DNA from 2 places in the Brevibacillus sp. DP1.3A genome. Region 1 is predicted to be linked to the other one. Evidence: a T-box and tRNA genes for the amino acid it is inferred to sense, from the RefSeq annotation. Region 1 holds a T-box; the other holds one or more tRNA genes.
The links. A T-box is a leader RNA that pairs with one kind of tRNA and senses whether it is charged. The one in region 1 lies ahead of argS (arginine--tRNA ligase), so its partner is inferred to be a tRNA-Arg.

Region 1 (4,301 bases):
CATAGCTTGTACGATCCACTCTTATTGTCATCTTACTCAAGGCTGGGATCGCCTTTTTCAATGGTAAAATTGCCTCCTCCGGCGACACCTTTACACTGTTCGGATTTGCCTCTTTATTGTTTGTTTTCGTAGCAGTTGTAGCAATCGCATTCGTTACATTTTTGCCATTTGGCAACTGTGGAAACCAGCCTTGTTGGTGCATGCCCACAGCAGTTACCGCCAAGCACGCTGCCAGCGAGCCAGCTACAAAAATTCGGTTTCGATTCTTGTGTTTATTCTGTGCAATCGCACCTCTGATCCGTAATTCCATCTCTTTTGTAAACCTCACTTCCTCCACAGATTCCTCACTTGCACTCCGTACCACTTCGCGAATTTGCTTATCTACATCCATTCCAATCCCTCCTTTTCACACAATGCCTTAAAATGTTTTCGGGCCCGTGACAATTGGGTTCGTACGGCATCTTCTGAAATATCCAGCACTTGCGCAATCTCTCTTATCGACAAATCTTCATAGTAATGAAGTACCATGACTTTTCGGTACAGCGGCGAGAGCTTCATCACCTGCTCCGCTATCTGTACCTTGCTCATTCGTCCGATGACAGCCGATTCAACATTTGCAGTGTCGACCTTTTCTGGCGGTGCCTCCTCTTTGGAGAGGTATGTAGAAAAAATCTGGCGAAAGGACCACGAACGCAAATATTTACGGGACTCGTTGATCGCGATTCGGTAAAGCCACGTTTTCACGCTACTCTGATGACGGAACTGATCCAAACCCCGATACGCCTTCAGGAACACTTCCTGGGTGATATCTTCCGCGATTCCCCGATCCTTGACGATCAAGTAGGCGAGCTGCACGATGTTGTCTCCGTACTCGCTCATGAGTCTCGTCAGCTTCTCCTCATTGGTCAATTGCAGCGTCCAGTCCGCTTCGCTACTTTTGGCACTTGCATTCACGCGCTGTTCACCTCCTTGTTTCGTGTTGATATGTATTTGATCCAACTGGCTTATTTTTGTGACAAGAATATCCAATTATTTTTTCCATAATCCTTTTCCCTTCTTCCACTGCTGCACTCCGTTGCGTTGCTTTCATTGTCAGCGCACATTGCTTTTGCTATCATGAGGCTTATTGTAGAGCGAAAGGAACGAGATGACATGGATGACTTGCAAGCACGAGAAAAAGACAAATTTCTGTCCTGTTTGGAGACCATAAAAGAACTATCCAAATCCGAATTTGAAACCTATTCCATCGTTAAGAATACAGAAACCGGGGAACATTATCTCCATTATTTTTTGTCCCACATTAACTTGTCCGAGGGAGGCAGAAGAGACGATTACGATCACTTCCTGCCGATTGAATCCGACGATATTTTAGGGATTATGTTTGGCGAGCAAGCGTACCAGTTCCCTGAAAACTGGCGCTCCGCTTATTTGCGCAGTGGTAACGACAATCGATTGATCCCGTTCGATCCATCTGAAAATTACGATCTGGACGAGGCCGCTGCTGCCGAGCTGGCTATGCTCGAAAAGCTGGAACAGTACAAAGAGCAAATGATGAACGCGGATAACCTCAGCGCGGAAGAAAGGGAAGAGCTGACCAAGCAGTATTTCGCGGAATTAGATAAGATTTTGAAAAAACCGGAACAGTGAGTTGCATCCTGACGGTTAATACAGCTATAATTCTAGAGAAACAAACGAATCGTTGATGAGGAAAGTACTCCTTGTGCGAGGCTGTAGCGAGTCGGGGACGGTGTGAGCCCGATGCCAAACCATGTGAGGAAGCGCCCCTCGGAGATGCGACCTGAACATCCTACGCCAGCCATTATGGGCAACGGATCGTGTAGGGCTATGCCGGGACTGCCCGTTACAGCAGATCAAGCGGTTTTTGCCTTCCTGTTCGATGGAAGGGAAAAACAACAAGAGTGGCACCGCGGGAGTATAACCTCTCGTCTCTTTTTCACAGGAGACGTAGAGGTTTTTTTATTTGAAAGGAGTAGAAATTTAAATGAGCTACAAACACCAAGTCGCTGAAAAGATTGCCGCTACGCTCTCCTCGATGGGCGTAGACACACTGACAAAAGAAGCCGTATACGGCATGCTGGAAACACCACCAAACCCTGCGATGGGCGATGTTGCCTTCCCATGCTTCCAATTGGCAAAAGCATTGCGCAAAGCTCCACCGATGATCGCAGCAGAGCTGGCTGAACAGCTCTCCAGTGCACCCTTGCGCGAATCGCAAGCAGTTGGTCCATATGTGAACCTGTTCCTGGATCAAGAAAATGTGGCAGAGCAAGTAATCGGAACAATCCTTACTCAAGGCAGCACATATGGAAGCAGCAATGTCGGTCAAGGACGCAAAGTACCAATCGACCTCTCCTCCCCGAATATCGCGAAGCCGTTTTCCATGGGTCACCTGCGCTCTACTGTAATCGGGAACGCGATTGCCAACACCATGGAAAAGCAAGGCTACGAGCCAGTGCGCATCAATCACTTGGGTGACTGGGGAACGCAGTTCGGTAAACTGATCGTTGCATATCGCCTCTGGGGTGACGAAGCAAAGGTAAAAGCAGAACCGATCAAGGAGCTGCTCAGCCTATACGTTCGCTTCCACGAAGAAGTCGAGAACGATTCTACCTTGGAAGACCAAGGCCGGGAATGGTTCAAAAAGCTCGAGGATGGCGACGAAGAAGCACAACATCTGTGGAAATGGTTCCGTGATGAGTCCCTCAAAGAATTCATGAAGATCTACGACCTGATGAACGTAGCCTTCGACTCCACGCACGGTGAAGCATTCTACAACGACAAAATGGATCGCGTTGTTACGTTGCTCGAGGAAAAAGGTCTCTTGACTGAATCCGACGGTGCAATGGTCGTGAACCTCGATGAATACAATATGCCGCCATGCCTGATCAAAAAATCAGACGGCGCTACCCTGTACGCAACGCGTGATTTGGCTGCTGCCCTCTTCCGCCACGAATCGTACGATTTTGCAAAAGCACTCTATGTCGTAGGAAACGAGCAACGCCTCCACTTCCAGCAGCTCTATAAAGTGTTGGAAAAAATGGGCTATGCATGGTCTGCAAATATGCACCACATTCCATTCGGCATGATGCTCAAGGACGGCAAGAAAATGTCCACGCGTAAAGGGAAGGTTGTTCTCTTGGAAGAAGTGTTGGCACAAGCCATTTCTGATGTCCAAAAAGTCATCGAAGAGAAAAACCCTACCCTGTCCAATAAAGAAGAAGTGGCTCGCCAAGTCGGGGTAGGCGCAGTAATTTTCCATGACTTGAAAAACTTCCGCCTGAATGATGTCAACTTCTCCTGGGAAGAGATGCTGACCTTCGAAGGTGAAACAGGACCATACGTACAATACGCACACGCTCGTGCATGCTCGCTGCTGCGCAGAGGTGGCTACCAGCCAGCAACGACAGTGAACCTGGCTTCCGGCGCACTCGACAGCAAAGAGGCTTGGGCAGTGATTACCCTCTTGAACGCGTTCCCAGAGGTAATCGAACGTGCTGCCGATAACTTCGATCCGTCGCAAATCGGCAAGTATGTCATCGACCTGGCGCAAACGTTCAACAAGTTCTATGCGAATGTACGCATCCTGGCTGAGGAAGAAGATGTGAAAGCATCCCGTCTCCAGCTCGTAGCAGCAGTCGTTGCTGTGCTGAAGGAAGGTCTGCGTCTGCTCGGTATAGCTGCTCCAGAAGAAATGTAAGAAAGAATTACGAAAAGCCGGTTGCCTTCCTTGTGGGGAAGCGCCGGCTTTTTTGATTGTCCCGTGTCATCATCATTCCTCTGTGAGATAATGGAACGATGGCAGATAAAAGAGGTGAGCAACGATGGGAAGAAGTGTACATTTCGGCAAGACGGATTTTACCTTGCGTCTCACTGGCTTGCATACGCTCTTAGCCTTGAAGAGCACGATCACGTTACCTTATCAATCGATCAAGCATGTCGAGGTCGGTTCTTTTATTCCGCCAAAATGGATGTTGCGCTTGCCAGGGACGTCCTTTGGACCTTTGAACATTTACGAAGGAAGCTTTCAGCATAGAAATGAATGGTACTTCCTTTCTTTTACCCAGACTGATTCGTTGTTGATCCTAGAAGTAGAGGGACATGTCAAATATCAGCATGTCATTGTACAGCTAGAAAACCCAACAGAAGTAGCAGCCACATTGCGAAAATACTTACACGAACAATAGGTCCCCTAATAAGCGCTCACTCTTTCATGGCAAAAAGCCCCGACATATCCACGTTCGGGGCTTTTTCATTTGCACATGAGAAGTTTACATCGTTAA
Region 2 (4,301 bases), 2.6 Mb from region 1:
AGCTGAGGCCGAAAGGCGTAGGCGATGGACAACAGGTTGATATTCCTGTACCACCTCTGTTCCGCTTGAGCAATGGCGTGACGCAGGAGGATAGGGTGAGCGGCCTACTGGATGGCCGTCCAAGCAGTGAGTGTGGTGTGTAGGCAAATCCGCACACCGATAAGCATGAGCTGTGATGGCGAGGGAAATTTAAGTACCGAAGTCCCTGATTTCACACTGCCAAGAAAAGCGTCTAGCGAGGAACAAGGTGCCCGTACCGCAAACCGACACAGGTAGGCGAGGAGAGAATCCTAAGGTGCGCGGGATAACTCTTGCTAAGGAACTCGGCAAAATGGCCCCGTAACTTCGGGAGAAGGGGCGCCTCGGTAGGGTTAATAGCCCGAGGGGGCCGCAGTGAAAAGGCCCAAGCGACTGTTTAGCAAAAACACAGGTCTCTGCGAAGCCGCAAGGCGAAGTATAGGGGCTGACGCCTGCCCGGTGCTGGAAGGTTAAGGGGATGAGTTAGCGCAAGCGAAGCTTTGAACCGAAGCCCCAGTAAACGGCGGCCGTAACTATAACGGTCCTAAGGTAGCGAAATTCCTTGTCGGGTAAGTTCCGACCCGCACGAAAGGCGTAACGACTTGGGCGCTGTCTCGGCAAGAGACCCGGTGAAATCATAATACCTGTGAAGATGCAGGTTACCCGCGACAAGACGGAAAGACCCCATGGAGCTTTACTGTAGCCTGGTATTGGAACTTTGTGCATCATGTACAGGATAGGTGGGAAGCTGAGAAGCAGGGGCGCCAGCCTCTGTGGAGCTGTCGGTGGGATACCACCCTTGATGTACGGAGTTTCTAACTCGTCGCCCTTATCGGGCGAGAGGACCATGCCAGGTGGGCAGTTTGACTGGGGCGGTCGCCTCCTAAAAGGTAACGGAGGCGCCCAAAGGTTCCCTCAGAATGGTCGGAAATCATTCGTAGAGTGTAAAGGCAGAAGGGAGCTTGACTGCGAGACCTACAAGTCGAGCAGGGACGAAAGTCGGGCTTAGTGATCCGGTGGTTCCGCATGGAAGGGCCATCGCTCAACGGATAAAAGCTACCCTGGGGATAACAGGCTTATCTCCCCCAAGAGTCCACATCGACGGGGAGGTTTGGCACCTCGATGTCGGCTCATCGCATCCTGGGGCTGAAGTAGGTCCCAAGGGTTGGGCTGTTCGCCCATTAAAGCGGTACGCGAGCTGGGTTCAGAACGTCGTGAGACAGTTCGGTCCCTATCTGTCGCGGGCGTAGGAAGTTTGAGGAGAGCTGTCCTTAGTACGAGAGGACCGGGATGGACGCACCGCTGGTGCACCAGTTGTCACGCCAGTGGCACAGCTGGGTAGCTATGTGCGGACGGGATAAGCGCTGAAAGCATCTAAGCGTGAAGCCCCCTCCAAGATGAGACTTCCCACAGCGCAAGCTGGTAAGACCCCTCATAGACGATGAGGTTGATAGGTTCGGTGTGGAAGCGCGGTAACGCGTGGAGCTGACGAATACTAATCGGTCGAGGACTTATCCACACACTTAGCAATCATGCGTATTCAGTTTTGAAGGAACAAACCTTCAATGTTCCTCGGTAGCTCAGTTGGTAGAGCAATCGGCTGTTAACCGATCGGTCGGCGGTTCGAGTCCGTCCCGAGGAGCCATATTATGCTCCTGTAGCTCAGTCGGTAGAGCGTTTCCATGGTAAGGAAGAGGTCGCAGGTTCGATTCCTGTCGGGAGCATCTGAAGTAATCTTATGAAAATGGCCCGTTGGTGAAGCGGTTTAACACAGCAGCCTTTCACGCTGTCATACAGGGGTTCGAATCCCCTACGGGTCACCTAAAAACACCTTAACGACTGTTAAGGTACCTACAGAGTTACCAGAGTATGCTAAGAAGCATACTCGTCACTTTGTCAGGGATTTGGAGGCTTAGCTCAGCTGGGAGAGCATCTGCCTTACAAGCAGAGGGTCGGCGGTTCGATCCCGTCAGCCTCCACCATAAAAAATGGGGAGATAGTGAAGTGGCTAAACACGGCAGACTGTAAATCTGCTCCCTCCGGGTTCGGCGGTTCGAATCCGTCTCTCCCCACCATTTTTTATTTTGCGGGTTGTTGGGGTATAGCCAAGCGGTAAGGCAACGGACTTTGACTCCGTCATTCCTAGGTTCAAATCCTAGTACCCCAGCCATTTTGCGAGCCATTAGCTCAGTTGGTAGAGCATCTGACTTTTAATCAGAGGGTCGAAGGTTCGAGTCCTTCATGGCTCACCAGTTTTTTAAAATCATAATAGGTGCCCTTAGCTCAGCTGGATAGAGCGTTTGACTACGAATCAAAAGGTCGGGAGTTCGAATCTCTCAGGGCACGCCACTTATCGGGAAGTAGCTCAGCTTGGTAGAGTACTTGGCTTGGGACCAAGGGGTCGCAGGTTCGAATCCTGTCTTCCCGACCATTTTTTATGCGGGTGTAGTTCAATGGTAGAACTCCAGCCTTCCAAGCTGGTCGCGTGGGTTCGATTCCCATCACCCGCTCCATATGCTTTTTAGAAACGAGAAACCGACATGGTTGCTCGTTTTTTTGTGTTTTTGACAAAGCTTGTCCGACAGGTTATTTATGCAAAATCATGTCGAGTTGAGTCATTTTGCTTTCCGGGGCTACAATATAGGAGTAGAGAATGAATGAACGAAGGAAAGGGTGGCACTTCTATGAACAAAAACATGAGCATTGTTGGTGTACCGATGGATCTAGGTGCAGACCGCCGCGGAGTTGATATGGGACCTAGCGCTATCCGTTATGCAGGTGTTGTAGCACGCCTGGAAAAGATGGGTTTCAATATTGAAGACCGAGGAGATATTTTTGTAACGCGTCCTCACCACTTCACCGAGACGGAAAACCATAAATACCTGGATGAAGTCGTGGAAGCCAATGAAAAGCTTGCCAATGTTGTAAGCGATATCATGACTGCTGGTCGATTCCCGCTCGTATTGGGTGGCGATCACAGTATTGCCCTTGGAACCATAGCTGGTGTGGCTAAGCACGTAAAAAACCTGGGCGTGATTTGGTTTGATGCTCATGGTGATTTAAATACGGGTGCCACTTCTCCATCGGGAAATATTCACGGTATGCCTTTGGCAGCGAGCTTGGGGTATGGGCATGAGCGTCTGACGAACATTGGGGGGTATACACCGAAGGTAAAGGCAGAAAACGTGGTTATTATCGGTGCGCGTGATCTGGATCAAGGTGAGCGTGAATTGATCAAGCGTATTGGGATGAAGGTTTTCACCATGCATGAAATTGATAAATTGGGTATGGCTCGAGTCATGGATGAAGCAATCGCGTATGTGTCCAAAAACACAGATGGCGTGCATTTGAGTCTCGACTTGGATGGACTTGATCCACACGATGCTCCGGGAGTAGGGACGCCAGTAATAGGTGGTATCTCCTATCGTGAAGGGCATGTCTCATTGGAAATGCTGGCAGATGCGGATATTCTTTGTTCTGCAGAATTCGTAGAGGTCAACCCGATTCTTGACCGAGAAAACATGACAGCTCGCGTTGCAGTCGCTTTGATGAGTTCCGTTTTTGGTGATAAATTACTGTAAAATAAATGAAGAAGATCATGAAAAAAGAGAGGCTTTTGGCCCTCTTTTTTTGTTTTTCCGCATCTTTACATTGATGGGGGAAAGCTGTACATTCTAAGGATGGAGTCGAAGTTTATTTAATAGCTGGTCCAGTTGTACACTCAGCGTAACTAATTCTGGAGTAATGCAGGCTTGTTTTTTGTACTGATCGTTGAGTTCTTTTCGCAGCATTTCAATCTCGAGGAGAACGTCTTTTTTTGACAATCGTTGCACTCTCCTTTCCACCCGTGAGATAAATGAGCTATCATTACTTATATATAGAGGAAAGCAAACGCTTATTCCTCTATTTCCCAACAAATTATCTGCACAAACACAAGATTAAAAATGAAACCATATGCAGTATCATCCGTATATAGGATTACGGTATTGTGGGGAGGATCGCATGGATTTTGTAGAGAAACGGTTGACTCAGCGGGCAAAACGCGGAGACCGTGAAGCTTTTGCGGAGTTAATCGAGATTTATAAAGACAAGATATTTCAGCTCGCATATCGTATGGTGGGAAACCGTCAGGATGCAGAGGACATCGCGCAGGAAACATTTTTGCGTGTCTATGCCAATTTGCATTCATACGATGACAACTATAAGTTCTCCACGTGGATCTACAGGATCGCGACCAATCTATGTATCGACCGTGGCCGGAAAAAACGACCTGACTTTTCATT

Region 2: it has a tRNA-Arg gene. The T-box ahead of argS (arginine--tRNA ligase) is inferred to sense a tRNA for this amino acid. The anticodon was not compared.

Annotation. Positions count from the first base shown of each region.
Region 1 covers NZ_CP085876.1:4,309,439-4,313,739, forward strand. The annotation lists gene HP399_RS19690 (YcdB/YcdC domain-containing protein) at 1-391, opposite strand, end outside; gene HP399_RS19695 (sigma-70 family RNA polymerase sigma factor) at 382-954, opposite strand; gene HP399_RS19700 (hypothetical protein) at 1,153-1,647, shown strand; T-box leader at 1,691-1,954, shown strand; gene argS (arginine--tRNA ligase) at 2,003-3,718, shown strand; gene HP399_RS19710 (hypothetical protein) at 3,843-4,205, shown strand; gene HP399_RS19715 (thiolase family protein) at 4,290-4,301, opposite strand, start outside.
Region 2 covers NZ_CP085876.1:272,723-277,023, forward strand. The annotation lists rRNA gene HP399_RS01620 (23S ribosomal RNA) at 1-1,537, shown strand, start outside; tRNA gene HP399_RS01625 (tRNA-Asn) at 1,588-1,663, shown strand; tRNA gene HP399_RS01630 (tRNA-Thr) at 1,670-1,742, shown strand; tRNA gene HP399_RS01635 (tRNA-Glu) at 1,765-1,838, shown strand; tRNA gene HP399_RS01640 (tRNA-Val) at 1,925-2,000, shown strand; tRNA gene HP399_RS01645 (tRNA-Tyr) at 2,009-2,093, shown strand; tRNA gene HP399_RS01650 (tRNA-Gln) at 2,114-2,188, shown strand; tRNA gene HP399_RS01655 (tRNA-Lys) at 2,195-2,270, shown strand; tRNA gene HP399_RS01660 (tRNA-Arg) at 2,291-2,367, shown strand; tRNA gene HP399_RS01665 (tRNA-Pro) at 2,373-2,449, shown strand; tRNA gene HP399_RS01670 (tRNA-Gly) at 2,458-2,531, shown strand; gene rocF (arginase) at 2,703-3,599, shown strand; gene HP399_RS01680 (aspartyl-phosphate phosphatase Spo0E family protein) at 3,693-3,851, opposite strand; gene sigW (RNA polymerase sigma factor SigW) at 4,021-4,301, shown strand, end outside.